Regions from separate parts of the Tatumella sp. UBA2305 genome, predicted to be linked through region 3. Evidence: predicted binding sites of a transcription regulator. Region 3 holds the regulator's gene; each other region holds the start of a gene.
What was found. Region 3 encodes CRP, which controls carbon source genes, mostly activating them, when cyclic AMP is high. Its sites were predicted from a motif close to ATGTGANNNNNNTCACAT; they were not measured.
Positions count from the first base shown of each region.

Region 1: B3Z23_RS12585 (PTS sugar transporter subunit IIB) is a predicted target of CRP. The motif match lies at 3,471-3,488, and genes of this name have one in related genera.
Region 2: aaeR (HTH-type transcriptional activator AaeR) is a predicted target of CRP. The motif match lies at 5,976-5,993, and genes of this name have one in related genera.
Region 4: B3Z23_RS14115 (PTS mannitol transporter subunit IICBA) is a predicted target of CRP. The motif match lies at 4,385-4,402, and genes of this name have one in related genera.

Region 1 covers NZ_DDVT01000020.1:15,518-23,821, reverse strand. The annotation lists gene B3Z23_RS12605 (VOC family protein) at 1-399, shown strand, start outside; gene B3Z23_RS12600 (nuclear transport factor 2 family protein) at 448-936, shown strand; gene B3Z23_RS12595 (LysR family transcriptional regulator) at 994-1,929, shown strand; gene B3Z23_RS12590 (MFS transporter) at 1,940-3,109, opposite strand; gene B3Z23_RS12585 (PTS sugar transporter subunit IIB) at 3,570-3,869, shown strand; gene B3Z23_RS12580 (PTS sugar transporter subunit IIC) at 3,883-5,169, shown strand; gene B3Z23_RS12575 (PTS lactose/cellobiose transporter subunit IIA) at 5,171-5,509, shown strand; gene B3Z23_RS12570 (6-phospho-beta-glucosidase) at 5,506-6,897, shown strand; gene rfbD (dTDP-4-dehydrorhamnose reductase) at 7,246-8,157, opposite strand; gene rfbC (dTDP-4-dehydrorhamnose 3,5-epimerase) at 8,158-8,304, opposite strand, start outside.
Region 2 covers NZ_DDVT01000021.1:275,282-283,585, reverse strand. The annotation lists gene yhdP (AsmA2 domain-containing protein YhdP) at 1-3,475, shown strand, start outside; gene tldD (metalloprotease TldD) at 3,544-4,989, shown strand; gene aaeR (HTH-type transcriptional activator AaeR) at 5,038-5,958, opposite strand; gene aaeX (p-hydroxybenzoic acid efflux pump operon protein AaeX) at 6,202-6,405, shown strand; gene aaeA (p-hydroxybenzoic acid efflux pump subunit AaeA) at 6,413-7,345, shown strand; gene aaeB (p-hydroxybenzoic acid efflux pump subunit AaeB) at 7,358-8,304, shown strand, end outside.
Region 3 covers NZ_DDVT01000018.1:171,198-179,501, forward strand. The annotation lists gene ppiA (peptidylprolyl isomerase A) at 1-103, shown strand, start outside; gene B3Z23_RS11795 (anthranilate synthase component II) at 247-828, shown strand; gene argD (bifunctional acetylornithine/succinyldiaminopimelate transaminase) at 912-2,129, shown strand; gene B3Z23_RS11805 (YccS/YhfK family putative transporter) at 2,131-4,248, opposite strand; gene crp (cAMP-activated global transcriptional regulator CRP) at 4,313-4,945, opposite strand; gene B3Z23_RS11815 (OsmC family protein) at 5,245-5,649, shown strand; gene B3Z23_RS11820 (phosphoribulokinase) at 5,686-6,555, opposite strand; gene B3Z23_RS11825 (YheU family protein) at 6,641-6,862, opposite strand; gene B3Z23_RS11830 (hydrolase) at 6,865-7,881, opposite strand; gene B3Z23_RS11835 (LysE family translocator) at 7,939-8,304, shown strand, end outside.
Region 4 covers NZ_DDVT01000021.1:42,002-50,305, forward strand. The annotation lists partial or broken gene B3Z23_RS14100 (transposase) at 1-143, shown strand, start outside; gene mtlR (mannitol operon repressor MtlR) at 334-870, opposite strand; gene B3Z23_RS14110 (mannitol-1-phosphate 5-dehydrogenase) at 953-2,101, opposite strand; gene B3Z23_RS14115 (PTS mannitol transporter subunit IICBA) at 2,197-4,122, opposite strand; gene B3Z23_RS14120 (carbon starvation CstA family protein) at 4,892-7,042, shown strand; gene B3Z23_RS14125 (YbdD/YjiX family protein) at 7,092-7,295, shown strand; gene yjiA (GTPase) at 7,309-8,274, shown strand; gene btsR (two-component system response regulator BtsR) at 8,269-8,304, opposite strand, start outside.

The sequences.
Region 1 (8,304 bases), on a different contig from region 3:
CGTACACAGAAGAAATGTATGGGCTATGTGGCGATTGTAGTCGACGATTACGACCGCGCGATTGACTACTATACTCACAGCCTGGGTTTTACTCTGGTGGAAGATACTCCGCAACCCGGCAAACGCTGGGTGGTGGTGACCCCTAACCCGGACAGCGATTGCAATCTGTTGCTTGCCCGCGCGTCTGAGCCGCGACAAACTGAATTTATCGGGAACCAGTGCGGTGGCAGAGTGTTTCTGTTTCTGCAGACCGATGACTTCTGGCGTGACTACCATAAGATGTTAAAAGCCGGTGTTCAGTTTTGCGAAGACCCGCGCGAAGAAGAGTACGGCACCGTGGTGGTATTTGAAGATTTGTACGGTAACCGCTGGGATCTCTACCAGAATCGTCAGAGCTGAACCGTACACCGGCAGAGGCTTTCCTGTGAAAGAAACGGAGATTAACTTATGAAACACGCAGTTATCCTGGCAGTCAGTCTGTTCTGTTCGGCCGGCGCCCTGGCCGCCGCCAGTCAGCCTTTTCCACCGCCATCAGACACCAGCCCGGCGCGGAACCTGCAACAGGAAAACCAGAATCTGAAGCTGGTTTACCAGTTCTATCAGGATTTTTTTAACCAGCATAATTTACAGGCTGCGGACCGTGACTTATCGCCGGGATATAAACAACATAATCCGCATGTTCCTGACGGGCGTGCCCCATTTGTCAGTTATTTCGCCGGATATTTCAAGGCGAATCCGCAGGCCCATTCTGAAATCACCCAGTACGGTACCTACGGTGACCGGGTATTCCTGCGGGTTCATTCGGTAAAAAATGCTGACGACCGTGGCCGTGCCATTGTCGATATCTTCCGGGTGGAACACGGCAAAATTGTCGAGCACTGGGACTCGGTCCAGGATGTCCCGGCGACTTCGGCCAACACTAACACCATGTTCTGAGCCACCTCTGCTCCTGCCCTGCCCCGCGTCAGCGGGGCATTTTTGGTATTCTGAGTTATGCAAAAAATACACTGGCGTCAGATTGAGATCTTCCACGCCATCATGACCCGTGGCAACCTCACCCAGGCGGCTGAGTTCCTTCATACTTCTCAGCCCACCCTCAGCCGCGAACTGGCCCGTTTTGAACAACAACTGTCCGTCAGCCTGTTTAGCCGGGTACGTGGACGGCTGCAACCGACAGTACAAGGGTTACGACTTTTCGAAGAGGTTGAACGCAGCTGGTATGGTATGGAACGGATACGTGAAGTGGCCGAAGGATTAAGGGATTTTCACCAGGCAGAGCTCTCGGTGGCCTGCCTGCCTGCCTTCTCCCAGTCTCTGTTACCGGCACTTTGCCAGCCGTTTCTGGAACTCTATCCGACGGTGAGTATGAATATTATTCCCCGTGAATCGCCGTTACTTGAGGAGTGGCTCTCTGCCCAACGCTATGACCTGGGAATGACCGAAACCCACAGCGTCCCCGCCGGCACCGAGCGGCTACCGCTACTGACCGTTGATGAAGTTTGTGTATTGCCGGAACAGCATCCGCTGGCCTCCCGACAACAACTGACGCCAGCCGATTTTGCCGGATTGCCCTTTATCAGCCTGGCTAAAGACGACAGTTACCGGCAGTTACTGGATAATCTGTTCCGCGAACAGCAAGTCAGCCGGATGCTGCGCATGGAGACGCACAGTGCGGCATCGGTGTGTGCCATGGTGAAAGCGGGGGTTGGGGTTTCGATTATTAATCCGCTGACGGCGCTGGATTACGCCGGACGTGGGGTGGTAATGCGACGTTTCAGTATCAGTGTCCCGTTTACCGTCAGTCTGATCCGGCCATTACACCGGCCAGCATCCGCGCTGACCGGGGCATTTATTCGTCACCTGCAACAACAGGCCGGACAATTTGTCCGGCAGATTGAACATCAGCTACTGCCGGCTGGCAGTAGCTGACGCAAGTGGGTTACTGCTGGCGCAGTTCCCGTGCCGGTGCATGTGACCCGCCACGGAAGATAAGCAGCGCAACCAGTAAGCCGACAACCGCCAGTGCTGCCGCGGTGACAGGCACAAAGGTCAGCCCCAGGCCACGGCCAATCACCAGACCGCCCAGCCATGCCCCAATGGCATTCCCCAGGTTAAAGGCAGAAATGTTCAGGGTAGAGACCAGATGCGGGGCATCCTTACCATGGCGTACCACATTGATTTGTAACGCGGGTACGGTCGAGAACGTCGCCATCGACCAGATAAACAGGGTAATTTCAGCCAGCCAGATTTCGCTGCTGGTCCAGCGGAACACCAGCGAAAATACAGCAATCAGGGTGAAGCTTAACAACAGGCTGAAAGAGACTTTCCAGTCCGCCAGCCGTCCGCCCAGGATATTGCCCAGCGTCAGGCCTGCCCCCATCAGGAACAGTGTCCAGCTGACCCCCTTGTCACTTATTCCGGTCACCTGCAACAGGAGCGGCGCGATATAGCTGAACAAGGCAAACATCGCTGCGGCAAAGAACACGGTCATCAGTAGCGATAACCAGAGTTTCCCATTGGCCAGCGCACTGATTTCGCTCATCAGATCGACCGGTTTTTCTTCATGGTTAACCGGCAGGCTCAGTGCCAGCCCGATAAAGGCCAGCACCCCAATGCCGCCTACCGCCCAGAAGGTGGCACGCCAGCCATACAGCTGGCCGAACCAGGTCCCGAGAGGAACGCCCAGAACGTTAGCCAGCGTCAGCCCCGTAAACATCAGCGCCACGGCTGAGGCCTGACGATTAGGGGCCACCAGGCTGGCCGCGACCACAGAACCGATACCAAAAAATGCGCCATGACAGAGCGCGGTCACGATTCTGGCCAGCATCAGCAGATGATAGTTGGGCGCCATAGCGCACATCAGATTACCGAGAATAAAAATCAGCATCAGCAGCAATAAGGTACGTTTACGGGGCAGACGCGCCGTCACTAACGCCATAATCGGCGCACCTATCGCCACCCCCAGCGCATAGCCACTGATAAGCCAGCCGGCTGACGGGATGGACACTTGCAGATTCCCTGCCACCTCGGGAAGTAATCCCATAATCACAAACTCAGTGGTTCCGATAGCAAACGCACTCAGTGCCAGTGCCAGTAGAGCTACGGGCATAAAGACTCCTGTAATAATTTTTAGAAACTACGATACCCGGCGACAGGTGCAGGTCCCCACCGGGTCAGACTGGATGATTGAATGTAACAGCACAGCTCACTTGTTAGTAAAGCACAGCTCAGCCGTGGGTCAAACTACTATGACTGCAATTCATAATTGCGTTAACCGCAAAAGTGAAAACTGAGCCTGCGGATACAGAGTGTTTCACGGATAAGACCAAATACTGAAATATTTTACTGTTTATTCCGTCAGCCGGAGTTTTATTACTCAAAAATAAAAAAATAATTAATGGATCGGGTAAACAGCATCACTCACAAGCCGTCAATAATGAAAAATAAGAAACAGCAGGTATATTTTCCACATGTGATTTTCCGCACACTATAAATTAATCAGAACCTGTATAAACCCGATGGTGCATTATTTTCATTCAGGATGAATTTCACGTACTCAGGGAATGAATATGAAAAATATACTGCTTTGTTGTGCCGCAGGAATGTCCACCAGCATGCTGGTGAGCCGGATGCAGAAATATGCCGCAGACCAGGCGATTGATGTAGAAATCAATGCCATAAGTATCAATGAATTAGACTCTCACCTTACCAATACCGACTGCTGTCTGCTGGGACCACAGGTCAAATATAAACTGGCCGAAGTGCAGCAAAAACTGGCTCCACTGAATATTCCGGTTGCCGTTATCGATATCCGGGATTATGGCATGATGCGCGGCGATAAAGTGCTGGAATCGGCTTTGGCAATGTAATCCCGGAGGGAATATGGATATTAACCGCATGTTTTCTTCGCTGGAGCAGGTAATGTTACCGGTTGCCGCCAAAATATCCTCTCAGCGGCATATTATGGCCATCCGCGACGGGTTTATCGCGGTGATGCCATTTATGATTATCGGTTCTTTTATACTGATATTTGCTTACCCGCCCTTTTCTGAAGATAACCAGTTTTTTATTGCCCGTGGCTGGCTATATATCGCTGCGGAATACAAACAGCAACTCCTCACCCCCTATAATATGACCATGGGGATTATGTCGGTATATATCTGCCCGGCCATCAGTTACTGCCTGGCGCGGCACTACCGGCTGGAGGGGCTGAATACCGCCTTACTGGCACTGGTGGCCTTTTTACTAATCTGCTGCCCGCTGAATAATGGCACCATGGAGAGCAGCTATCTGGGAGGCTCCGGAATTTTCACCGCCATCATTGTCGCGGTACTCGTCTGTGAACTGTCACACGTTTTACACCAGAAAAACATCGGAATCCGCCTGCCTGAGCAGGTGCCGGATAATATCCGCAAATCATTTAATCAGTTAATTCCTTTGTCCCTGGTGCTGTTAATCCTGTTTCCGGTCAGCCTGGCCGTACAGTCACTCAGCGGCATGCTGATTCCGCAGGCCATTATGGCGCTGTTCAGCCCGTTATTATCCGCCTCAGACTCATTACCGGCGGTGATCATCGCGGTGATTATTTGCCATGTGCTGTGGTTTGCAGGGATTCATGGCGCGACCATTGTCAGCGGCTTCTTACAGGCATTCTGGCTGACGAATCTTGGGATTAACCAGAGCAAACTGGCCAGTGGCCTGCCGGCAGAACATATTTTTGTCGAACCCTTCTGGGCTTTCTTTATTACCCTGGGGGGTTCCGGGGCCACCCTCGGACTGGTGCTGCTCTATTTGCGCAGTAAATCTGCCCATCTGCGTTCTATCGGCAAAATATCGCTGGTTCCCTCGCTGTTTAACATCAATGAGCCGGTGATATTTGGTTCCCCGATTGTCATGAACACCTTGTTCTTTATCCCGTTTATCCTGACTCCGGTGGTAAATGCGGTACTGGCCTGGTTTGCGATTAAATATGGTCTGGTGGCGCATATTGTCTCACTGGCCCCCTGGACCTCGCCCGGCCCGATAGGTGCCGCCTGGGCGACCGGCTGGGATATTAATGCCGCGCTGCTGGTACTGGTGCTGGTATGCAGCTCGGCACTGATCTACTACCCGTTCTGCAAGCTTTATGAACGGAGTTTACTGGCCGAAGAACAAAACAGCGGAGTCTGATATGGATATCACCGAAGAAATGATGATCAACTTAATTCTGTGCGCCGGGGAGTCTAAATCCTTCGCCATGGAAGCGATTCAGGCGGCCCGTAGCGGCCAGTGGGAACAGGCTGCCGGTTGTCTGCAGAAGTCTACCCTGGCGGCCCGGCAGTGCCATAACAGCCAGACCCAACTGATAGGCCTGGATGAAGGCTGTGGCAAAATACCGGTCAGCCTGATTATGGTACACGCTCAGGATCACATCATGAATGCCATGCTGTGCAGAGAAATGGCGGAAGAGATTGTTGCGCTGTATCAGAAATTCAATTCACTCACCTCACAGAGAAAGGAAGCCGAATGAAAATAGTCACTATCGGGGGCGGTTCAAGCTATACCCCGGAGCTGATAGAAGGATTTATTCTCCGCAAAGATAAATTACCGATCAAAGAGATCTGGCTGGTTGATATTGAGGAAGGCAAAGAGAAGTTACAAATTGTCGGCGACATGGCCCGACGGATGATTGAATCTGCCGGACTGCCCTGGCAGGTGCGTCTGACGCTGGACCGCAAAGCCGCACTGAAAGATGCCGATTTTGTCACCACACAGTTCCGCGTCGGATTACTGGAAGCCCGGCTGAAAGATGAGTGTATTCCTTTAGCCCATGGTTACCTGGGTCAGGAGACCAATGGCGCAGGCGGAATTATGAAAGCGCTGCGCACCATTCCGGTGATCCTCGATATTATCAAAGATATGCGCCAGCAATGCCCAAATGCCTGGCTGGTTAACTTCACTAATCCGGCCGGTATGGTCACCGAAGCGGCTATCCGTTACGGTCAGTGGGAGAAAACTATCGGCCTGTGTAATGTGCCGTTCAGCCATATTGAGCAGGCAAAGACGCTGCTGAACCAACCGGAACAGTCATTGTTCTTTAAATTTGCCGGGCTGAATCACTTCCACTGGCACCGTGTATGGGATAAGCAGGGAACCGAGCGAACCGCCGGCCTGCTGGAAGCGATTTATGCACAACAACAGCAAAACGAAGGCCTGACCAATATTCATCAGATTCCGTTTAATGTTGAGCAGGTTCGCCATCTCGGTCTGCTGCCCTGTGGTTACCATCGCTATTATTATCTGGAACAACAGATGTTGGGGCATGCGGTTGAAGATTTCGAAAACTACGCCACCCGGGCCGAAGTGGTCAAAGCCACCGAAAGTCGTCTGTTTGAAATGTATAAAAATCCGGACCTGAAGGAAAAACCGCCGGAACTGGCACAGCGCGGTGGTGCTCATTACAGTGATGCGGCCTGTGACCTGATCGAATCGATTTACAACGACAGCCGGAAACTGATGGTGGTCAGCACCCGTAACAATGGTGCACTGGCAGACCTGCCTTATGATTGTATCGCGGAAGTCTCTGCCTATATTACCTCGCATGGTGCCGAGCCTCTGACATGGGGAACCCTGCCCCCTGCCGCACGCGGCATGGTACAACTGATGAAAGCCATGGAGCAGACGGTGATAGAAGCCGCGGTAACGGGTGACTACGGCGCGGCTCTGCATGCTTTCACTATCAATCCGTTGATCCGTGCCGGAGATACCGCCCGACAGGTGCTGGACCAGTTGTTATACGCCCATAAAAAATATCTGCCACAATTCGGCGATGCGATCGCCCGCATTGAAGCGACTCAGTCGGCAGATACCCGGTTTGTTGACGAATTACTGGCCGACCGTAAGAACCATCAGCAATAAGCAGCCCGGCTGCGCAAGACTTCATGGTGTCCTGTTAAGTCAGGAAAGCAGTGGCAGTGAGAAGTAGAAGTAGAAAAAGTAGAAGTAGAAGTAGAAGAAGTAGAAGAAGAAGTAATAAAAGAGGTAAGAAGTAAGAAGCAGGTCGTTAATCACCTAACAGCGATCCTGCTGTTAAGCAAAATATGTCTTATGACTTCATAAATAAGCAGTGACTCCCTGAAGGGGTGTCAATACTGGCAAGGATGCCAGAGGACACCCCGGATGCTGCAGGATAACAGGGAGTAAAGTAAGGCCCCGCAGCAGGTAACGTAGCATTACGCCTGCGGCGGGGCTTTCTTTCACAAAAACTTAATCGCTGCCGAACAGATCGCGGGTATAGACTTTATCGCTGACATCTTTCAGTTCGTCGACCAGCTTGTTAATAATCCAGTCAACCGATGGTTTCCAGTCCGATAAAACTAAATACTGGCTTATCTTTTGACAGTCCAGTCCGGTGTTTTTTGGTCTGGCCGCCAGGCTATTATACTCAGCCGTTTGGATAGCATTCAGTTCTGGTTTCGCGGCCAGATATCCCTGAATAAAAGCCTGATCAATAATATATTCAGCAAACTGATACCAACTAACGGGCGGATAATTGCAAAAATTAAATGTTCCTCCCGATATTACTGATTGTGACAGAACTATGATCGCTTTAGCCAAATCACCTGCATACGTTGGACAGCCAAACTGATCCGACACGACATTTACGGAGTTTCTTTCCCCGGAGACACGCAAAATAGTACGCAGGAAATTCCCTTCAAACTCGCTAAACACCCAACTGGTGCGTATTATTAAAGCCCCGGGCAATATATGTTTAAGAATTTCTTCTCCAGCCAGCTTAGTTTTCCCGTATGTATTGACAGGGTTTGGTAAACAATATTCGCTGTAGCCTGATTCAGACAGGCCGTCAAAAATATAGTCAGTCGAAATATGAATTAATTTTGCTCCGGTCGCTTTCGCTGCCAGAGCCAGATTCCTGACGCCCTGATGGTTAACAGCATCAGCCTGATGCGGCTCACGCTCTGCCCTATCCACAGCCGTATAAGCTGCCGCATTGATAATATAATCTGGGCAAAGTTCACTAATAAAAATATCAACTGCAGAGAGATCGCTAATATCTAACTCATCTCTCCCGGTGACTGTGATTTTCCATTGCTGTGGACTTTCTCTCTGTAGATATTTTCCAAGTTGCCCATTCCCGCCGCAAAGAAGAACTTTCATTTATATATTCTTCAGCAATACTCCTTGCTGGTCCTTTTCAGAAAGCACAGGGGAATCTGTTTGCCATATAATCCCCACATCAGGATCATTCCATAATAAGCTCATTTGATGGTTGGCTTCATATTCCGCAGTGCATTTATATTCTAC
Region 2 (8,304 bases), on a different contig from region 3:
GCAGTTGGATCTTCCTTCGTTACCACAAGCCTCTCCCGGCAGTGGCGGTCACCTGGCCCCTAAGCAGCTACAAAGTCTGTTTCTTCGCCAGTTTGACCACTTTGTATTGCGCGACAGTAATATCACCTTTCCTTCCCCATCCGGTCAGCAGGTGCAGTTAGCGATCCCGCAACTGACCTGGTTTAATGAGCGTAAACGTCATCGTGCTGAAGGTGAAGTTGGGCTGACCAGTTTCACCGGGCAGCATGGCGCTATTCAGGTGCGGCTTGATCTGCAGGATGAAAAACAGCTCATTGACAGTGGACGTATTTGGTTGCAGGCCGATGAGGTAGATGTTAAACCCTGGCTGGGACGTTGGATGCATGATAACACGACACTGCAGAGTGCTGATTTTAGTCTGACGGCGTGGATTAATCTGAAAAATGGAGCTGTCGACTCAGGAGATCTGCAGCTGAGTAAAGGCAGCGCCAGTTGGCAGGCTGGTCTTCAGTTGCATCAGTTAACCGTCGATGATCTGACGGCTCATCTGTCCAGGTCAGGTAAGGGATGGGCGCTATCTATCCCTCAGACGGGTATTGAAACAGACCAGCAACGCTGGCCTCAGGGGCAATTGTCACTGTACTGGCAGCCCGAACAAAATAATTTACTGCGTGCCGCTAATGCTTCTGAAATCAGAGTCAGGGCGACTCATCTTGATTTGCAGCGCATGGCTTCACTGGTCCCTCTGATGGCACCGCTGGCACCTGAGCTGGCCGGACAATGGCAGTCATTGCAGCCGGAAGGTACCGTGGATAGTCTGGCAATCGATTTTTCGCTGGCAAAACCGCAAACCAGCCGTTTCCAGGCCAGCTGGCACAATCTTAGCTGGAAAAGCTGGGAATCAGTGCCTGCGATAACGGGATTATCCGGATCGGGGAGCGGCAGCTTTGATCACGGACAACTGAGGGTCTCCGGAGGGCCACAAAATATAACCGTTGGGAGTGAATTTCGTGCCCCGCTGGAAATGGGGCAATTCTCGGGTGAACTGACCTGGGATACCCGTGACGGTAACCTGCTCCTGGAAGGGAAAAACCTAAAAGCCAGCGCCCGTTCGGTCGAAACCCGGGGAGATTTTAGCTATCAGCAGCTTAAAGACGGAAAACCACGGCTGGATATTCTGGCCGGGATTAACGTATTGGATGCTGGTGATGCATGGCGCTATTTTCCACAGAATCTGATGGGAAAAAACCTGACAGATTACCTGAGCGGAGCCATTAAAGGGGGAACAACCCGTAACGCGACGTTGATTTTCGCCGGGAATCCTCATGATTTCCCGTTCCGTCATAATGAAGGCATGTTTCAGGTGAGCGTTCCGTTAACGGAGGCGACTTATGCTTTCCAGCCGGGCTGGCCTGCACTTAACCATCTGAATATCGACCTGAATTTTGTTAATGATGGATTATGGATGAAAGCCCCGCTGGCCCAACTGGGAAATGCCACGGCAGCCAACGTTACCGCGGATATTCCGGACTACCGGCAGGAAAAACTGATAATTAATGGTGACATTACTGGCAGTGGTAGTGATATTCATGATTACTTTAAACAAACTCCACTGGCAAAATCGCTGGCAGCGGCCCTGGCACAGTTGCAAATTAAAGGGGATGTCAGCGGACATCTTAATCTGGATATCCCGCTGAATGGCAAACTGGTTACCGCGACCGGTAATGTCGTCTTTAATAATAACGACCTGTTTATCCAGCCACTGAAGACGACGCTGAAAAATCTACACGGTAATTTCCGCTATGTGAATGGCGCGCTGACCAGCGATCCTATCCAGGCACAGTGGTATGGGCAGCCGGTGACATTTAACTTCTCGACGCTCGAACAGAAAAATGATTTTGCGGTGAATGTTGGTCTGCAATCTGTCTGGCACCCTGAATCAATATCGGTGCTACCTGCTGCGTTGCGCTCACGGCTAAAGGGAAATCTCCCCTGGAAAAGTAAGGTGGATATCAGTCTGCCATATCATGGTGAAGCCAGCTATAAAGTCAATATTACCGGAGATGCAGGTGAAGTAAGTAGTCACTTACCATCGCCGTTGGATAAGCCAGGCGGTGGCCATCTGCCAATAGACGTCAATGTTAACGGGAATCTGCAGAGCTTTATTTTGAGTGGCAGCATCAAAGGTGACCAGCATTTTGTCAGCCGTTGGTTACTGACACCCCAATTGAGGCTCGACCGGGGTATCTGGAAAGATCATACAAATAAGACACCCGCTCTTCCGGATAAAGCCGCGATGGTCGTGAATTTGCCGGCTCTCAACGGGGAAGATTGGCTGGCGCTGTTAACTAATAATAAAAATAATAATGATACTAATGAGTTACGCAGTACCGGCAGTCATGTGCAACTTCCTGGTGATGTTGAATTACATACGCCCTCGCTCAACCTGGGAGGGCAACGCTGGAATGATTTAACGGTATCACTGGCGGAATCGATGTCTGGTAATACCACTGTGACCGCGTCCGGTAAAGAAATTCGTGGTGTACTAAATATAAATAATCATCAGCCGTGGCGACTGAATCTTGATTATCTCTATTACAACCCACAATCGGCCTCAGGAAATCCGCTGAGTGGAAAAATGTCCAATCCTTCTACGCTCAGTTTCACTCAGTGGCCAGCATTACAATTGAATTGTCAGCAATGTTGGTTCTCCGGACAGAATTTCGGGAAAATCTCTGCTTCTCTGGCACCTTCCGGAACTAAGTTAGTACTTACAAACGGCGAGGTGAATACCGGTCACGCTAAACTGAAGGTAAATGGTGAGTGGGACAATATCCCGGGCGCACCACGTACAGCCTTAAAAGGTCAGCTGACCAGTGACGATATCGGTCAGACGATGCAATGGTTTGGTACGTCAACCCCGGTGAGAGAGGCTCCGCTAAAACTGGACTACGATTTGCATTGGCGAAATGTGCCGTGGAAGCCGGAGATCTCAACAATCAGTGGTATATTGAAACTGCATACCGGTAAAGGTGTGATAGAAAATGTCAGTACTGGCCGGGCTGGGCAGTTGTTGCGGCTGGTCAGTGTCGATGCGCTGTTGCGTAAGTTAAGTTTTGATTTCAAAGATACCTTTAGTGACAAAGGATTCTATTTTGATTCCGTGAACGGTACTGCATGGATACAAAATGGTGTGCTGCAAACTGATAACTTACTGATTGATGGACTGGAAGCGGATATTGCTATGAAGGGACAGGCAGACTTCGTCCGTCGCCGGCTGGACTTCGAAGCTGTAGTGGCTCCGGAACTCTCAGCATCAGTAGGGGTAGCGACAGCCTTTGTGATTAATCCGGTCGTCGGGGCGGCGGTATTTGCTGCCAGTAAGGTTCTGGCACCGTTGTGGAATAAGATTTCACTCCTGCGTTATCACATAGGCGGTACTATGGATGATCCGCAGATTCATGAAGTTTTACGTAAGCCACGCACCGCTGAATGAGACAAATTTGACGGCAGAGCAGAATTACAGCAGGCTATATCTAAACGTAATTATACGAGTGAGAAATGATGACACTGAACCTGCTAAGTGAGCACCTGCTAACTGCTAATAATATTAAACAGCAGGATTTATTTTCCCTGTTAAGCCAGCTTTCAGAACGCCGTCTGGATTATGCCGACCTCTATTTCCAGTCCAGTTACCATGAGTCCTGGGTGCTTGAAGACGGTATTATTAAAGACGGTTCGTGGAATATTGATCAGGGTGTGGGCATCCGGGCGATCAGTGGTGAAAAAACCGGCTTTGCTTATGCTGATCAGCTGACTCTGAAAGCTTTGCAACAGAGCGCCGATGCCGCCCGTAGTATAGTTCGTGAATCTGGCAACGGGAAAGTGAAAACCCTGGCAGAAGTCACTCATACCCCGTTGTATCCGGCTTTGAACCCGCTGGACAGCCTGACCCGTGAAGAGAAAATTGCGTTATTACACCGGGTGGATAAAACAGCACGTGCTGCAGACCCGCGTGTCCAGGAGGTGAGTGTCAGCCTGAGCGGGGTTTATGAACAGGTACTGGTCGCGGCAACCGATGGCACACTAGCCGCAGATATCCGTCCACTGGTCAGGCTGTCAGTCAGTGTTCAGGTAGACTCCCAGGGGAAACGTGAACGAGGAGCCAGTGGTGGTGGAGCCCGGACAGGGTATGAATTTTTCCTTGCCGATGAATCCGGTGAAGTTCGTGCTGACGCCTGGGCTAAAGAAGCGGTGCGTATGGCACTGGTGAATTTGTCTGCGGTTGCTGCACCTGCAGGAGCATTGCCTGTTGTTCTGGGTGCCGGTTGGCCCGGAGTACTGCTGCATGAAGCGGTGGGGCATGGCCTGGAAGGTGATTTTAACCGGCGTGGAACGTCGGTATTTAGCGGTAAAGTTGGACAACTGGTGGCTTCAGAGCTTTGTACCGTCGTAGACGATGGAACCCTATCCGACCGCCGTGGCTCGCTGGCAATTGATGATGAGGGTGTACCTGGTCAGTATAACGTCCTGATTGAAAAAGGTATTCTGAAAGGATATATGCAGGATAAACTGAATGCCCGCCTGATGGGCGTTGCACCGACCGGTAATGGACGCCGTGAATCATACGCCCATTTGCCGATGCCACGTATGACAAACACTTATATGCTGGCGGGAGAATCCACACCTCAGGATATTATCGAAAGTGTGGAGTTTGGCCTGTATGCCCCGAACTTTGGTGGCGGGCAGGTGGATATTACTTCCGGGAAATTTGTGTTCTCAACCTCAGAAGCTTATCTGATTGAGAAGGGTAAAATTACTACACCTGTCAAAGGTGCTACGCTGATCGGTTCCGGCATCGAAGCCATGCAACAGATCTCGATGGTAGGTAACGATCTGGCGCTGGATAAGGGGGTAGGTGTCTGCGGCAAAGATGGTCAGAGTGTGCCAGTGGGTGTCGGACAGCCGACCTTAAAACTGGATAAACTGACCGTGGGTGGTACCGCCTGACTCTCTGTAGTTCTATCTGTTAACGCACAGCCCTTCAGGCTGTGCGTTTTAGTTTCTGCTACGGTATTCCTGATACTTTAGTGCCATCTCGCGAAAGTATTCGGTGAGATAATCGATACAAACCTGCACTTTTAATGGCAATTTATCCTTTTCTGTATACAGCGCATATACTGGCCGTGGCTTTGACTGATATTGGGGATACAAAATCTCTATTTCGCCTTGTTTAATATCATCCAGTACCCACATCAGTGGCATACAGGCAATACCGGAGCCAGCTTTTAACCAACCAATCAGGCTGAGTGGGTCATTGGTCGCGAAGCGTCCTTTCGGGGACAATCTCAAAGTGTTTCCGTCCGGGGCTGTCAACTCAAATTCGTTATACGGATAAACACTGTATTCCAGCCAGGCAAAGCTTTCTAATTCCTCCGGCCGTGCGGGAAGATCTCTTAGCCCGGGAAAGCGGGTAGAGGCGCAAAGCACCATCGGCATACTGCCCAGCCGTCGTGAAAACAGCGCTGAATTCTCTAGGTTCCCCGCCTTGATCACTAAATCTAATCCATGAGCGATTAAATCCGGAGAGGGATTTCCGGTGATTAAGTTAACGCTTAACCCCGGGTAGTCGTTCAGTAGTTTTGCTGTCATTGGTGATAAGACAATTCTTGCCATCGTCGTGGTACTGCCAATGCGCAGAGTACCTATGGGGGTATTATTGAAGGCATACAACTGTTCATGAACTTGTGCTGCTTCGCTCAGCATTTTCCTGCACCCCTGGTAATAAATTCGGCCAGCTTCAGTGAGACCGATACTACGGGTACTACGATTCAGTAGTTTAACCTGCAATTCATCTTCCAGCTTCGCGATAGTTTGGCTGACAGAGGAGACACTGAGGTGCAACTGGTTTGCTGCGGCAGTGAAAGAGCCTAAATCAACCACTTTCGCAAAAACTGACATACCTTTTAAACGTTCCATTGTTAACTCTGAATTAAAAGTGATTTATGTCACATAAAGTAGAAAACTAACTATCAGACACGTTACTATAATGAGATCCGGTCAATAATTTACGTTCTTGCTGTACCGTCTAAAGTTATACAAATTCAAGTATTTTGACATATGCTTGTGGTTAGCTGGCTATCAGAGAGCGATTGCCCCTGATGCTGATGGCCACTATTCCTGGTTGTCTGGGTGTAATGTCATGATTCCAAAGGGTTTAAAATGAGTGTGCATCCGGTTTTAGTCGTCTTTGGGCTATCTTTTCCGCCCATTTTTGTAGAGCTGATTCTTTCGCTGCTGCTGTTCTGGCTGGTGAAAAGGATTCTGACTCCCAGCGGGATATACGATCTTGTCTGGCATCCTTCTCTTTTTAACACAGCGCTGTATTGCTGCGTCTTTTATTTTGTCTCCAGTTTAATGGTCTGAGGTTTCAGTGAAAACGCTTATAAGAAAAATCGCACGTTATGCGATAACCCTGATTCTGGTGGTCATTGCCATCATCATTGTATTCAGGGCCTGGGTCTACTACACCGAGTCACCCTGGACCAGGGATGCTAAATTTGCTGCAGATGTTGTGGCGATCTCTCCTGATGTTACGGGGCTGGTCAGTGAAGTCAAAGTCCACGATAACCAGTTTGTGAAGAAAGGCGAGACTCTGTTTATTGTCGATCGTCCGCGTTTTCAGGAAGCCCTGGATGAAGCTCAGGCCAATGTTGAATACTATCAGGCAGTAGTAGCGGAAAAACGCCGTGAAGCAGCACGTCGTAACAAGATAGGTACACAGGCATTGTCGAAAGAAACCGTCGATCAGGCCAATAATGATCTACAGACCAGCGAACATCAGCTGGCACAGGCTGTTGCAGCCCGTGATTTGGCCCAGATTGATCTGACCCGTACCGATGTGCAGGCACCTTCCGATGGCTGGGTGACAAACCTGACCGTATTCGGAGGAGAGTTTATTACCCGTGGCTCGGTGGCAGTGGCTCTGGTGAAAGCGCAGTCTTTCTATGTTATCGCTTATATGGAAGAAACCAAACTGGATGGCGTTAAACCAGGTTACCGGGCTGAAATTACTCCACTGGGCAGCAACGTCACCCTGCATGGTACCGTAGACAGTATTGCCGCGGGGGTAACCAACAGCAGCAGCACGGTTGACTCGAAAGGGATGGCAACGGTGGACTCTGATCTTGAATGGGTAAGGCTTGCGCAGCGTGTTCCGGTACGTATCCATCTTGATAAACAGCCAGGTAACCGCTTTCCTTCGGGTACTACTGCCACAGTGGTTGTGACCGGTGAAAAAGATCGACCCCATGAAAAGCCTACGTTTATCTCAGGTCTGCTGAACAGATTAAGAGAATTTGGTTAATCGGGGTGAACGATGGTCCAGTATTTTCGTTTTCCGGTTAAATTAACTTTTGCCATCCTGATGGCGCTCATCGTGGGTTTCTATTGTAATTTAGAAACTCCACGCTGGGCAGTCATGACCGCCGGTATTGTTGCCGGCGGTCAGGCATTCGCCGCCGGGGGAGACCCTTATTCTGGAGCTCTGCGACACCGCGGGATACTACGTATTATCGGAACCTTTATTGGCTGCCTGGCTGCACTGACTATTATGATTTTTACCGCGCGGGCGCCGGTGGTCATGTTATTACTCTGCTGCATATGGTCAGGCTTCTGTGTCTGGTGGTCATCACTGATACGGGTCGAGAACTCCTATGCCCTGGGCCTGGCAGGGTATACGGCACTGATCATTATCGTAACAGTAGATGCCAGCGGTACTCTGCAACTTGTTCCCCGCTTTGCTGTAGAACGTTGCTGCGAAATTATCATCGGTATTGTTTGTGCCATCGTTGCCGATATGATCTTCTCTCCCCGCTCAATCAAGAAAGTGGTCGATCAGGAAGTCGAATCTCTGTTATTAGCCCAGTACCAACTGTTACAGCTGTGCGTCAGACACCAAAGCAAAGAAGAGCTGGATAAATCCTGGAATGCGCTGGTGCGTCGTACCAGTGCTTTTAGCGGTATGCGCAGCCAGTTGCGGATGGAATCAAGCCACTGGCGTAATACCAGTCAGCGTATGAAAATGTTACATACCTTATCTCTCACCATGATTACCCAGGCGGCGGAAACGTTTCTTATTCAGAATACCCGGCAACATTATGTGCCGGATGATTTCCATCAGCTCATCGATCAGGATGTCAATAATATTACGGGCTTTCGTAAGCAACTCAAGGAGTTGCGTCGGCTACTGACACTTAATGAAACCTCCGATATCCCGGTGACTCTCAGTAGCTGGGTGGGTGCAGCTTCTGAATATTTACTGTT
Region 3 (8,304 bases):
TGTTGCGGATAGTATTTCCCAGGTCGCTACTTCCAATGTCGGTCCTTATCAGAACGTTCCGTCAAAACCAGTGACGATTATTTCTGCAAAAGTTTTACCCTGAATAGCTATCCGCCAGTGAGATTACCAGTTAATCTCACTGGCTTCCTGCACTAAAAATGATGCCTGCCGCTGAATCGTCGGATGCCGAAAATGGCGATATGTCCGGAAAGACTTTGGATGATTATCGGGCGGGAAAGGCCAGCCATGTTACTTCTGATCGATAACTATGATTCTTTCACCTGGAACCTCTGCCAGTATTTTACCCAGGCAGGAGTGAGTGTCCGGGTAGAGCGTAACGACGCACTCACACTTGCAGATATTGAAGCATTACCCGTCACTCACCTGGTGATATCCCCGGGACCTTGTACACCTGATCAGGCGGGTATTTCGGTGGCGGCTATCCGTCATTTTGCCGGCAAAATACCCATTCTTGGCGTTTGCCTGGGACATCAGGCGATTGCGATGGCGTTTGGAGGCCATGTGGTTCGTGCCCGACAGCCCATGCATGGTAAAACTTCATTGATTTGCCACGATGGCCGGGGGGTGTTCAGTCAACTGAATAACCCACTGACTGTTACCCGTTACCATTCACTGGTTGCAGAGGCTGAAACACTTCCGGATTGTCTGGAGATCACTGCCTGGAGCGAAAACAATCATCAGTTTGATGAAATCATGGGAATCCGACATAAAACCCTGGCAGTCGAGGGAGTTCAGTTTCATCCTGAAAGCATTATGAGTGAGCAGGGTGTAGAATTATTGAAAAACTTCGTTAATCAGGCCGGTTAATGTTTGCCTTTACCTGATTTTTTATGCATATTTTTTGACTGGTTATTTAATTTAACAGACACGACAATCAGGCGGGATATTCAATGGCAAAAGAGACGATGGCAGTAAACCGGGAAACATTTGATCAGGTGATTTTGCCTGTTTATGCGCCAGCTCAGTTTGTCCCTGTCAGGGGTAAAGGCAGCCGCGTGTGGGACCAGCAGGGAAAAGAGTATGTTGATTTTTCCGGCGGGATTGCGGTAACGGCATTAGGCCACTGCCATCCGGCATTGGTTGAAACGTTGAAAACCCAGGGTGAAACTCTGTGGCACACCAGTAATGTTTTCACCAATGAGCCAGCTTTACGACTGGCAAGTAAGCTGATTGCCGCAACTTTTGCTGAGCGGGTCTTTTTTGCCAATTCTGGTGCTGAAGCGAATGAAGCGGCATTTAAACTAGCCCGTTACTATTCATCAGTGCGTCACAGCCCTTACAAAACAAAAATTATCGCTTTCCATCACGCTTTTCATGGTCGTACCTTGTTTACGGTATCGGTCGGCGGTCAGCCGAAGTATTCTGATGGTTTCGGGCCTAAACCGGCAGACATTGTACATGTTCCTTTTAATGACCTGGAGGCAGTGAAAGCGGTGATGGATGATCATACCTGTGCGGTCGTGCTGGAACCCATCCAGGGCGAAGGGGGGATCACACCAGCCACGCCTGAGTTTATGCAGGGATTGCGTGCGCTCTGTGACCAATATCAGGCATTGTTAGTCCTGGATGAAGTGCAAAGCGGAATGGGTCGTAGTGGTAAACTCTTCGCTTATGAACACTATGGAGTTACGCCTGATATTCTGACCACTGCCAAAGCATTAGGCGGCGGATTCCCTGTCAGCGCAATGCTGACTACTGAAGAGATTGCCTCAGCAATGTCTCCGGGAACTCACGGAACGACATACGGAGGTAACCCTCTGGCGTGTGCCATTGCTGAAACTGCATTGGATACCATAAACACACCAGAAGTGCTGGAAGGAATTGAACAGCGTCGTCAGTGGTTTGTTGAAGAACTTGAAAAAATTAATCAACGTTTCTCTGTCTTCAGCGAAATCCGCGGCAAGGGTTTACTGATTGGTGCCGCACTGAAAGAAGAGTTTCAGTCGAAGGCCCGTGATTTGCTGCATGCTGCAGCAGATGAGGGAGTAATGATCCTGACTGCCGGTACCGGGGTTATTCGCTTTGCACCGTCCCTGGTGATCCCTGAACAGGATGTCCGTGAGGGAATGTCCCGTCTGGCAAAAGCTGCCGAAAAGATATTTGCCTAAACTAGTCTCTGTTGGCAGCCTTTGGGCTGCCATTATTGTTATGTTCAGGGTGGGTATTTTTACTTATCAGCCACTGACCGTGACGGGGACGCTGACGCCAGACGATAGACGAAATAGTTTTCATCACTTTAAGATGGCTCAAGATCTGATCCAGCTGTCTTTCCATAATAGTGACCGGGCCGAGGGGAATTTTGTCCGGTGCATCCATGACAAAATTACTGTGATCCTCATCATTCTGGTAACGGAGCCGTTGTTGACACTGTTGCAGTGCTATTTCACAGGATTCCAGATAGCGCTGAGCAAGATTCGGAGTCAGCATGGTATGTTCACGGGCAAGTGTGGTCAGTACATTGATATGCTCAACGATGAACTGGCTATGCGTTACCCACAGGCGCATTTCACTCAGGTATTCGTTATCAAAGCCGGGTTCCTGCATGGCCTGATTCAGCGAATTAAACAGGGCATTATGCCGCTGGTTGGCTTTTATTCTGATATTTTCCAGCACATCGGCAGTTTGTTCAGGTCCAAGCAGGATTTGTAAGGCGGTCTGGTAGGTCTCCAGCACATCCTGAGCATTTTTACGTAATAACGCACTTTGCCATTGTGGCCATAGCCAAACCATCCCGGCAAAGGCAATCAGGCAGCCCATCAGCGTATCCAGCAGCCGGGGAACCAGGAAATTCACCCCATTCAGTGATAATAACTGCAGGCTGTATACCGCGGTCACGGTAAAACCAATCGTCGCCCATCCGTAATACTGGCGTGAGAAAAGATAGCTGAACAGTGTAATCACCAGCATCGTGAGCAGGATGACCGGTTCCGGGGTAGATAGCTTCAATGATAAGGCCGCAATAATAAGCCCGGCAAATGTGCCAAGGGCACGGTGTTGGATTCGTACCCGGGTGGCGATATAACCATTCTGGCTGACCAGAATAATGGTCATCAGTACCCAGTAAGGTTTTGGCATATTCAGCGACAGGGCCAACATACTGGCTGCCATCAGCATCACGGAGAAACGTCCTGCAGTACGCAGAGCCGTCGATTTAAATGACAAATAGCTGCGTAACGCCGGCCAAAAAGGTAAACGACGCTGAGTATCTGCCATAATATCACGGCGATAAAGCGGCATCCCTGATTGCAGCACTTTGGCTATTTTACTGAAGTGATAAGAGTAAAATTGTCCGACAGGATTGTCAGGATACCGACGGGCGATATTCTGTAACTCTTCCAGGGATTCACTCATCGAAAACTTGCCGGGTATCTGGTGATACAGGATATTGTCCGCTGTCTTTCTTAACTGCTCAGCCACCTGCCCGGCATTACGCTTGATTATGTCCGCTGACTGGCTTTTTTCCACCAGTTCCCTGACATCTTTGCTCTGGCTAAGAGTGACAGAAATGTGTTCCTGCAAATCTTCGGCCATCATAAATGTCCGGATTAAATAGCGTTCGCGGCTGTTTTTTTCCGCCGAAAGCATATGAATTTGCTGATAGCCAGTATTTATCAGATCGACAACTTTTTGTTGATAATTCAACAGTTCGGGCAGCGATTTATCATAATCGTTACTGCTGAGTAGTGCGTATTTCGCTTCACAATAGTTAGCCAGTGCACGGTACAGCAGGCTAAGAGTTTCCCGCAGCGGCTGATCTTTTGACAGTCTGAACCAATACCAGTTAAACAGTCCATACCATAATGTTCCGCCGCCATATAATAGTGGCGGGCCCCATACCGGCATTCTTCCAGCCAGACTGAGCGTAAAAGTCATGGCGATCAACGCACCCGGCAACAGACGGCCATGTAATGGACTGATTTCGCCGCAAACACCAATCAGCAGAGGTAAAATTCCGACAATAAATGGTAGTGGGACATTATGTTGCAACAACCATTGCAGCAGAAAGCTGCTGAAGGCAAACAACGATCCACCAATAATAATGCGCTTAAAAAAATGACGGTGCGGAGTGTCCAGCCCGGAAAGATTACAGCATGCGGGAACCAGCGAGAAGAGCAGCCCTTTTTGCAGATCTCCCGCCAGCCAGCTAATCGCAACGGGTAGACAGAGGACCAGCGTTTGACGCAGTGCGTAATTGACTTCCGGATGATAAATAATTCTGCGCCACATCAGATACAACCGCAGGTAGACAGTAAAACGGAACACGGCAGGGGCCTGCCGTGCATATCACAAATTAACGGGTGCCGTAGACGACGATCGTTTTTCCATGCGCGGAGATGAGATTCTGATCTTCCAGCATTTTAAGAATACGTCCTACTGTTTCGCGGGAGCAGCCGACGATTTGGCCAATTTCCTGACGGGTAATTTTAATCTGCATTCCATCCGGGTGAGTCATAGCATCCGGCTGTCGTGCCAGGTTAAGTAGCGTCTGAGCGATACGGCCAGTCACGTCAAGGAAGGCCAGGTTGCCTACTTTTTCAGAAGTGACCTGCAGGCGCCGGGCCATCTGAGATGACAAGCGCATTAAAATTTCGGGATTGACCTGGATGAGCTGGCGAAATTTCTTGTATGAAATTTCCGCAACTTCACATGCCACTTTGGCACGTACCCAGGCGCTTCGTTCCTGACCTTCCTCAAATAATCCCAACTCTCCAATGAAATCGCCCTGATTCAGATAAGAGAGGATCATCTCCTTTCCTTCTTCATCTTTAATCAGAACTGCGACGGAGCCCTTAACAATGTAGTAAAGGGTTTCCGCTTTCTCACCCTGATGGATAAGTGTGCTCTTGGAGGGGTATTTGTGAATATGACAATGGGACAGGAACCATTCTAATGTAGGGTCTGTTTGTGGTTTACCAAGAACCATTCTCTTCTATCCTCTGTTGTAATCGTGCCGGAAACACAGGGGGTAAGCTCCTGTGGGGCGCTGAAATCATAGGGCATTTTCGGCTGGCATTCACGACAATCAGTCAGGCTCCTTTCTGACGATCCTGCTCGTTTAGCCATAGTTGTCATCGGGTAAAAAAACTCTACCCTCTGTTTGTAGCACACCCTGACGAAACTGTCTCCTGTTGTCTTGTCTGACTTTTGTCATTTGGGGCAGATTGCTGTTTATACTCTGAAGGAGTAATCTGGCGGAAATTTTAACAATTGAGAGTGAGCATAATGCAGGCACGTGTGAAATGGGTCGAAGGACTGAACTTTATCGGGGAGTCTGCGTCCGGACACCAGGTTCTGATGGATGGAAACTCAGGCGATAAGGCACCCAGTCCGATGGAAATGGTCCTTATGGCAACCGGAAGTTGCAGTGCCATTGACGTGGTCTCTATTCTGCAGAAAGGCCGCCATGAGGTTGCTGATTGTGAGGTCAGGCTGACTTCTGAACGTCGTGAAGAAGCTCCTCGCTTGTTTACCCATATCAATCTGCATTTTATTGTCAGCGGCCATAATCTTTCGGATAACGTCGTTGAACGGGCAGTAACGCTATCTGCAGAAAAGTATTGTTCCGTATCTTTAATGTTGGGTAAAGGAGTGAACATTACCCATAGTTTTGAAGTGATTAATCGCTAACAAGGCGGTCACGGGTGCCAGGTAGCACCCGTGACCTTAGTTGAGGCAACGCTCTTCCATGAGTCGTTTGACCAGGGGAGTCATAATCAATTCCATGGCCAGCCCCATTTTCCCGCCAGGCACCACCAGTGTATTGATATGTGAAATAAACGAACCCTGGATCATGGCCAGTAAATAGGGAAAGTTAATTTCTTCCAGACCACGAAAATGGATCACGACAAAACTTTCATCCAGTGAAGGGATGGTTTTGGCGGCGAAAGGATTAGACGTATCGACAGTCGGTACCCGCTGGAAATTGATGTGGGTGCGTGAGAACTGTGGAGTGATGTAATTAATATAATCATCCATTGAGCGTACCACTGAATCCATCACTGCTTCTCTGGAGTGGCTTCGTTCACGCATATCCCTGACAAGTTTCTGAATCCATTCCAGGTTCACGATAGGCACTACGCCTACCATCAGGTCCACTTTATCGGCAACGTTATGCTGTTCAGTGACAATTCCACCGTGTAAACCTTCATAAAACAGCACGTCCGTATTGTCCGGCAGTGGCTGCCAGGGAGTAAATGTTCCGGGGACCTGTTTCCAGGGCACCGCTTCATCATAGGTGTGCAGATATTTTCGTGAACGGCCGGTACCCTGCAGGCCGTACTCGTTAAAGGTCTGTTCCAGCAATGAGAAGTCGTTCGCCTCGGGGCCGAAGTAACTGATATGTCGCCCTAAGTCACGGGCTTTGCGGATGGCAACATCCATTTCTGGTCTGCTGTAGCGGTGAAAGCTGTCACCTTCCAGCTCAGCGGCATGAATGTTGAGTTGCTGGAATATTTTACGGAAGGCAAGGCTGGTCGTTGTGGTACCGGCCCCGCTGGATCCGGTCACAGCAATAATAGGATGTCTGGCGGACATGAAAATTTGCTCCCTGGACCGATACGGCTGACAGCATTGTTAGCATGTCTGGCAGCGTGTGTCATCTGTCAGTAAGGAGAAGTTACTACTCAGCCCTGAAATCACTGGCAGGCATCAGAGTTACAGATTCATGTAATTCTGACCAAACGACGACAATTTTCCCTGCACTCAATTGCTGACGAATATCCGCTGTTTTTTCAGCCAGTGTACGCTCATATTCGCCATAATCGGTGCCTTCTCTGAGCACAAAGGACTCGATCAGGTTATCCAGGGTTTCAGGGGAGATTTGTTGCCAGGGAATGATCACGATTATTTATCCAGCCAGGTTGAAAGCCATTGCGGAATGCGTTGTTCAAGCCACATGACCGGACGAGTCAGAGATCCTCCGACAAAGCCAACGTGCCCACCATATGGGGACAACTGATAAGTGATGCTCGGCGACAGATGTTCCGGATTAGGTATCACATCCGGCACCATGAATGGATCATCCTCAGCGTGAATGATCAGCATTGGTTTTTCGACACCAGATAACAGAGGCATGCCACTCGCACGACGATAGTAGTCAGTAGCGTCTATGAAACCATGATTTTTTGACGTGATTTCATCATCAAACTCCCGCAACCGGTGAATCTTATTCAGTCTTTCGGCGGTGATATCCAGTAACCCTGGATAAGCTTTAAGTTTCCGGCGAACGTTCTTTTTCATCTGTGTCAGAAGGTAGAACTGGTAGAAGCGCGAAAACCCTTGTTCCAGCTTAAAGCTACAGGGCTCTAACATCAGCGGAGCGGAAACAATGACGCCGGCGTCCAGCAGGCAGTCGTTGCCCTGTGAACCCATCATGCAGGCCAGCATATTACCGCCCAGAGAAAAGCCGGTGGCGGCGGTCGGAACCTGCCCCATAGTCTGCCTCATCCAGCGTAAGAAATAGCTGGCATCGGCAAAATCTCCGGAGTGGTAATTCTGTTTCCGACGATTGGATTCACCGCTGCAACCCCGAAAATGCATTACCACACCGAGCCAGCCGCGTTTCTGAAATGAGGACAGTAATCCGTGCGCATAAGGACTGTTAACGCTTCCTTCAAGTCCATGAAAAATAACCGCCCGCGATTTATGCAGAGCATGTTGCGGGTTTTCGCTCCAGGCAAGATCAACAAAATCACCATCAGGTAATTCAAGCCTCTGCCAGTAGGGTTTTATCCGCACAATACGTCGCAGGATCCTTGGCAGAAGAGTCTGAATATGAGGGTTTTTCAACTGAGGAATAGGTGTAAATTCCTCCGCTGCGTTACGACAAATTTTCATACCGTCGGGTCTTGTCTGATCCATAACTCACTGTATAGTTTCAAAGGTTAATTTAATCCTGAGACAGGAATGGTGTCACGCATGGAAATGGGATTATTTCTCTCGTTACTTGGCTTTCTTTGGGTCGCGGCAATAACACCAGGCCCTAATAATATGTTACTTACCGCCTCCGGCGCCAATTTTGGTTTCATCCGGTCATTTCCACTGATGCTCGGCATTATGCTGGGCATGCAGGTCATGTTGCTCATGGTGGCCTTTGGGATTGGTGGCCTTATTCTGGTCTATCCTGCTCTCCATTTATTGCTGAAAGTTGCTGGAAGCCTGTATTTACTCTGGCTGTCATGGAAAATAGGCAGTGCTCCTTATGAAGCACTGGATATCGATAATTCCGCAGTATCCGCAAAGGCAATGCCATTCTGGCAGGGGGGATTATTGCAGTTAATTAAT
Region 4 (8,304 bases), on a different contig from region 3:
ATGTCTGCCGCGAGGCCGCAATTTCAGAAGCCAGCTATTACAACTGGAAAGCAAAATATGGCGGAATGGAAGCTTCTGATATCCGCAAAATCAAAGATCTGGAAGGCGAGAACCGGCGTCTTAAACAGATGTTCGCTGTTTTGGGGAAATTACAATTTCCTTGTAAAAATCAAAGCATTAGAAAGTAATCTCAACAGAAAATTCATATCATTGTATTGACCCAATGCTCATGACTGCGGTACCAGTGACTGAGCGTGATAACCGACATCCTCAGTCATCTCTGATAACTGCGTCAGACTGCGCCGGAAACCGGCAGGCAATAAACAGGAGAGGTTACTTCGTAAAGGCGGGTTTCTGGCTGATTCGGGCGATCAATGCGGTCAGAGAGAGCACCATGGTGGAACGGACGATCTGCTGATAGCGTTGCTGCTGCATGGCTCGTAGTCCGGTATCATCACTGACAAAATCCGGCGGCGGCGGTAAGTCTTCAACGCAATGGAGCTCACCAAACGGACCCAGAATTTCATCATCAGTAAAACGATATTCGCTGCCATCATGATTCAGTTCTTCGCGAAGTGCCATCAGCAATTCACAGTCTTCATATTCATTACGGTTTATCACCCCCAGGCCATAAATCAGTTTAAGGCGCACTGATAATTCACCTAACGGACCATCACCCAGTAACAAAGGTTCTACCGCATACTTCACCGCGTAATCATCTTTGCGGAACACTTTAACCACCAGAAAATTCACGGCTTCTGCCAGCATTTCGACGGTCGCTATCAGAAAGCTTCTTACCGATTGTCCGGCATTCAGGCGCTCAAGCACCCGATTTTCAAAAGCCTGTGATTGTTCCATTTGTGCCTGCATATCAATAGTATCACCTGATAACACCCGCGCGGGCACAGCCTGGCTGTGCCCTGATATTTCGTCCCTTGGGAGCGCGGGGCCATTATACCATAGCGTTCCAGGCCTTAACTACCGCCCTGACCACAGGGCTGTCGGCATCCAGCCCGGAGATTTCAGCCAGAGCCCCGGCGACATTCTGCTGAGTGAGTAAACCTGCCAGTTCCTGTGATTGCGGGTCCTGCTCACTGCGAAAATGCAACGCCGCAGCAATCCCCGTCACCAAATGATCCTGAGATAACTCATATTCCAGAGTACCGAGTGTCGGTTTGATCAGACGATCCCCGGCACTCAGTTTACGTAACGGCTGACGCCCTACCCTCTCGACATCATCTTTCAGGTAAGGGTTTTCAAAGCGGCTGATAATTTTGTGGATATAAGCAGTATGTTTTTCACGGTCAAAACCATAGCGGCGGATCAACACTTCACCGCTCTCCCGCATCGCCCCTTCCACCACATGGCGGATTTTTTCGTCAAGGATCGCATCACGAATCGTTTTATGGCCTGCCAGATGTCCCAGGTAAGCCGTAATAGCGTGACCGGTGTTCAGGGTAAAGAGCTTTCTTTCGACAAACGCCATCAGGTTATCGGTCAGTTCCATGCCCGGAATCGACGGCAGAGGCCCGACAAACTGGGTTTTATCGACAATCCACTCACTGAAGGTTTCAACGGTCACTTCCAGCGGGTCATGGCTGCCGGCTTCCGATGGCGGCACAATCCGGTCCACAGCAGAATCGACAAAACCGACATGCTCTTCCACCCAGTGATGATATTCCGCCGGCAGCGCCTTAAGTACATGGCCCTTGAGCTGGCTGGTCCCACGCACCATATTTTCGCAGGCGATAATATTCAACGGTTGGGTATTCCCGTCGTCTTTACGCTGCACCAGCCCTTTGGCGAGAGTCCCGGCAATCCGTTCGAGGATTTGCGGGCCGACCGCGGTCGTCACCAGATCAACGTCTGCCACCAGCGAGATCACCTGATCACTGGTACTGTTGACCGCATTGACCCCTTTGACTATCTCAACTTTCGACTGCTCACCCACCACATGCACCGGATATTCTCCCCGGATATTCAGAGCATCGACAACCACCTGATTAACATCGGCAAAAGTCACCGGAATACCTGCATCTGCCAGTAGTTTACCGATAAAGCCACGGCCGATATTGCCGGCACCAAAATGTAATGCTTTCATAATTTGTCCCGTATTTTTGACATAACCACCAGGAAAATCAGGGCGATACTGCCGAAAATGACCGGCGATATATCCCCCTGTTAAGGAAGAACGGATTATTCGCCGGGCTGACCGGACAACAGATCCAGCACTTCCTGCACACTGGTGGTGGTGGCCAGTCGGGCAATCACGCTGTCATCATCCAGCGCATTGGTCAGGCTGGTGATCACCTGAATATGTTCGTTATTGCGTGCAGCAATCCCGATGACCAGCCGGGCAATATCATCCGGCTCTTCACCAAACAGCACACCCGCAGGGTACTGGCAGAACACGATGCCGGTCTTCAGTACACGGTCTTTCGCTTCCACAGTGCCGTGCGGTACCGCGATGGATTCACCCAGGTAAGTCGGGGTCAGTTTTTCGCGTTCCAGCATGGCATCCACATATTCAGGCTCGACATAGCCTCCTTTCACCAGTTGTTCACCGACAAAACGGATAGCCTGTTCTTTGTTATCTGCGTGGTTACCCAGCAATACATTGGCGGCACTCAGTTTGAATAAATGCTCAGGTGTAGGCTCAAAACTGTCCGCCAGCGTTTCACTGACTTTTTCGCGGTGCTCTGCACTGCGGCCTGCCTGTTGCAGGCGTGCTGTCAGGTCGTTGTACAACCCGCTGTCGAGGAAGTTAGTCAGCGAAATATGCTGGGCTTGAGGTGCTTTGCGCATGGCCCGCTCGGTCAGATCACGGTGAGTAATCACCAGGTCCACATCGTCCGGCAGGCTGTTGATGGCGGTATTGGTGACCGAAATATGTTGCAGACCCGCTTCATTCACTTTTTTCCGCAGTACGCCTGCTCCCATGGCACTGGAACCCATACCGGCGTCACAGGCGACAATGATTTTGCGCACATGGCTCAGGTCATCCTGCACAGGCGCAGCCGCCGCAGCCACTGTCTGGCCTTTAGCGCTGGCTTTCATCTCCTGCATACGGCGGGTCGCCGCGTCGATATCGTCTTCTTCTTTCACTTTGCTGGTTTTCAGCAGGATAGAAGCCACCACGAATGACACTACAAAGGCCGCGATAATCGCGGAAATATTGGCAAAGTAGGCCCCTTTCGGCGTCATCGCCAGTACCGCCAGTATAGATCCGGGAGACGCCGGAGAAATCAGCCCGCCATTCAGTACACTCAGGGTAAACACCCCGGTCATTCCACCGAGGATCACCGCCAGCAACAGACGCGGGTTCATCAGTACATACGGGAAGTAAATTTCGTGGATACCCCCAAAGAAATGGATGATGGCCGCACCGCCCGCAGACTGTTTGGCATTACCCCGGCCAAAGAACATATAGGCCATCAGTACGCCCATCCCGGGACCCGGGTTGGCTTCAATCAGGAAGAAAATCGATTTGCCGGCCTGACTGGCCTGCTGAATGCCCAGCGGCGAGAAGATACCGTGGTTAATTGCATTATTCAGAAACAGAATTTTTGCCGGTTCAACAAAGATAGAGGTCAGTGGCAGCAGGTCATGCTGAACCATGATATTGACCCCGGCAGACAACAGGTGTGATAACGCTTCGACCAGCGGACCAATCGCCATAAACGACAATAATGCCAGTAACATACCGATGATGCCGGCAGAAAAGTTATTCACCAGCATTTCAAAGCCGCTTTTAATTTTCCCGTCCACCAGACGGTCAAACGAGCGAATGGCCCAGCCCCCCAGCGGCCCGGCAATCATTGAGCCAAGGAACATCGGCATATCTGCACCGACAATCACGCCCATGGTGGTGATAGCACCCACCACTCCACCACGGTCACCACCCACCAGCCGCCCGCCGGTATAACCGATAAGTAATGGCAGCAAATAGGTGATCATTGGCGCGACCAGTTTCGCCAGCGTTTCGTTAGGTAACCAGCCGGTAGGAATGAACAGCGCGGTGATAATACCCCAGGCGATAAACGCCCCGATATTTGGCATTACCATATTACTCAGAAAACGACCAAAGCTTTGGACTTTGATCCTGATATCTGATGAGGACATACAAACACCCCTTATTGATACGCGCCGGCAAATAAGAGAGCGCGATGATTTTTTGTTTTGGAGCTGACGCTTTGCAGACGTCAGAATTGCTCTGCTGAGGCGGACTCTAGCACGCGGATTTCGGCCCGAATATTGAGCAAAAAATTTGTGATCGGCATCACTGTCAGGTATGGGGTGGAGGGGTGCTTTTGGTGATCTGAATCACACATATTCTGTGAAAAAATGCAGAATGTGCTTTTCCCGGGCTCAAAACCGAGCCTGTATGTGATGTAGATCACACATTCTCATGTCATGTTTGTTTTGTTTTTGTGATCAGCTTAACAATTTATTTTTATCCATAATGCGCCGGATCACAGTTTGATAGCCGGTCGCTCAGCCGTAAATCTGTACCCGCCTCTGTCATTCTGTCGCTTTCGGACCAGCTTCCGCTGATGACTGACTGTCGGTTAACAGATTAGCGTTAGCGGATAATGACCTGAGGGTCGCTTTACGCTATCCATTTTCATTCGCCTCAGTCGTGCCAGCCACCTGCTGCTGGCTGCGATCTGAATCACAGAAACCGCTGCGCCGGTCGCCTTCAGAAACCGTTCAATGCCTCCGGCAACCGCTCTCTGCGTCATATCACCACTTAGTCATTTTTCTTCCCGCCTCTCACGAAAAATCGTCAGGATAGAGTCACCGGGAAAGGAGGTTCCGGTGCCAGCTATCTGGCGTCTTCAATACGTGACCCCTGTCACCCTATAATTCAATATAAAACAGCAGGTTAAATATGGATAAACACAAAATACTCAGGCACGTTCCCTGGGTTCTCTTAGGGATTGTTGGTGCTTTTTGCCTTGGCGTGCTGGCATTACGGCGGGGTGAGCATATCAGTGCCATGTGGCTGGTCGTTGCCTCGGTGTCGGTCTATCTGGTGGCCTATCGCTACTACAGTCTGTATATCGCGCAGAAAGTGATGCAGCTCGACCCTGGCCGGGCCACCCCGGCAGTACTGAATAACGACGGGCTGAACTATGTTCCGACCAACCGCTATGTGCTGTTTGGCCACCATTTTGCCGCCATTGCCGGAGCGGGCCCGTTAGTCGGCCCGGTTCTGGCCGCCCAGATGGGTTACCTGCCAGGCACTTTGTGGTTGCTGGCCGGGGTGGTACTGGCCGGGGCAGTGCAGGACTTTATGGTGCTGTTTCTCTCGTCACGACGTAACGGTGAGTCACTCGGTGAGATGATTAAGCAGGAGATGGGACGGGTGCCGGGGACTATCGCCCTGTTCGGCTGCTTCCTGATCATGATTATTATCCTCGCGGTACTGGCGCTGATTGTGGTGAAAGCCCTGGCAGAAAGCCCGTGGGGCGTGTTCACGGTCTGTTCGACCATTCCTATCGCGCTGCTGATGGGGATATATATGCGTTATCTGCGGCCAGGTCGGGTATTGGAAGTTTCGCTAATTGGCCTGGTGTTGCTGCTGCTTTCCATCTGGTTTGGCGGAGTAATTGCCGGTGATCCCTACTGGGGACCGGCCCTGACCTTTAAAGACACCACCATTACTTTTGCGCTGATTGGCTATGCGTTTATCTCGGCACTGCTTCCGGTATGGTTAATCCTCGCTCCCCGCGATTATCTGGCTACCTTCCTGAAAATCGGCGTCATCGTCGGGCTGGCTATCGGCATTGTAATCCTCAATCCGGATCTGAAAATGCCGGCCCTTACCCCGTTTATTGATGGGACCGGCCCGTTATGGAAAGGCGCACTGTTCCCGTTCCTGTTTATTACCATTGCCTGTGGTGCGGTATCAGGTTTCCATGCACTGATTGCTTCCGGGACCACCCCAAAATTACTGGCAAACGAGAAGGATGCACGCTTTATCGGCTATGGTGCGATGCTGATGGAATCATTTGTCGCCGTGATGGCACTGGTCGCCGCCTCGATTATTGAACCCGGCCTCTATTTCGCCATGAATACCCCGCCAGCGACGCTTGGGATCACAATGCCCAATCTGTCTGAGCTGGGTGGAACGAATGCCCCAATGATTATGGCGCAACTCAAAGACGTGACCGCCCAGGCGGCAGCCACCGTCAGTAGCTGGGGTTTTGTGATTTCGCCGGAACAGGTGATGCAGACCGCCAGTAATATCGGCGAGCCTTCGTTGCTTAACCGTGCCGGTGGGGCACCGACCCTGGCGGTGGGGATTGCCGATGTATTCCACAAAATTATGCCGCTGGCAGATATGGGATTCTGGTATCACTTCGGTATCCTGTTCGAAGCGTTGTTTATCCTGACGGCGCTGGATGCCGGTACCCGGTCAGGACGCTTTATGTTGCAGGATCTGCTGGGTAATTTTGTGCCGTTCCTGAAAAAGACCAACTCCTTGCCGGCCTCAGTTGTGGGTACGGCCGGTTGTGTCGGGTTATGGGGCTATCTGCTGTACCAGGGAGTGGTCGATCCGTTGGGTGGCGTCAAAAGCTTGTGGCCGTTGTTCGGTATCTCAAACCAGATGCTGGCCGCGGTGGCGCTGACGCTGGGTGCGGTGGTACTGGTTAAGATGAAACGCAGCCGTTACCTCTGGGTACCGATGATTCCGGCTGTCTGGCTGATTATCTGCACCACCTGGGCATTAGGATTGAAACTGTTCAGTAACAATCCGCAAATGGAAGGTTTTTTCTATATGGCGAAAACTTATCAGGCGCGGATTGATGCCGGTACCAGTCTGACCCCGGACCAGATCACTAATATGCAGCATATCGTGGTCAATAATTACACCAATGCTGTGCTGAGCATCCTGTTCCTGGTGGTGGTCTACAGTATCCTGATATACGGAATAAAAATCTGGCGCGAAGCGGGAAAAAATCCGCAGCGCACAGACAAAGAGACCCCTTATGTGCCGGTGCCGGAAGGTGGGGTAAAAACCTCCTCCGGTCACTAAAAACGCCAGGGCTGTCAGACAAGGCAGCCCTGCCCCGACAGGAGCCATTATGTTTGGAAAGGCCGGTTCGGCATCAAAATATCTGGGTCAGGCCGCACGTATGCTGGTTGGCCTGCCGGATTATGACAACTACGCAGAGCATATGCGGATTAACCATCCGGACCAACCGGTGATGAGCTATGAGGAGTTCTTTCGTGAACGCCAACAGGCCCGCTACGTTGGCGATGGTAAAGGAGGTATGCGTTGCTGTTGAAGGAGAATAACGGATGACACCGGTCACAGTCACATTGTTGAGTGGTTTCCTCGGGGCCGGGAAAACCACCCTGCTGAACAGCATTCTGCAGACCGAACACGGAATGCGGATTGCCGTTATCGAGAATGAGTTTGCCGAAGCCGACATCGACCGGCAAATCATTGGTGATCGCGCCAGCCAAATCACGACACTGGCCAATGGCTGTATCTGTTGCAGCCGCGCCAGTGAGCTGGAAAGTACACTGCTGGAGCTGCTGGATTCCCGCCAGTCGGGGGCGCTGAATTTCGACCGGCTAATCATCGAGTCCACCGGCATGGCCGACCCCGGCCCGGTGATCCGCACTTTCTTCAGTCATCCCCGGCTGGCGGAAGAATATCAGCTGGATGGTGTGATAACCCTGGTGGATGCAGTTCATGCCAAGCAGCAACTGGATAACTACAGCGTGGCTCAGTCACAGATAGGTTACGCTGACCAGCTGTTGCTCAGTAAAACCGATATCGCCCCGGATACGTCTGCCCTGACCGAACGTCTGCAACGGATTAATGCCCGTGCCCCGATTGTCCGGGTGGTGAATGGGGATACCGATATCCGTTCGTTGTTTGATTTACGGGGATTTATGCTGGAACCCGCCACTGCGCCGGCGGTGCAGTACCGTTTTGTGCCGGATACCCATGACAGGGTCAGATCACTGACACTCACTCTCAATTACCCGCTGGAGCTTGATGCACTTTCTGCGGTGATGGAATCCCTGCTGCTACGCTTTGCAGACAACCTGTTGCGCTATAAAGGCATGCTGTGGGTAGGCGGTGAAACTCACCGCCTGCTGTTTCAGGGCGTGCAACGGCTGTACAGTTCCGGCTGGGACCGTGCCTGGCAGCATGATGAAATTCCTGCCAGTACCCTGATTTTTATCGGTGTTGATCTGCCGGAACAGGAAATCCGCCAGGCCTTCGAAGCGTTGCGGCCGGATAATTTATAGCCCCAGCGTCTCTTTAATGCGTTTCAGATA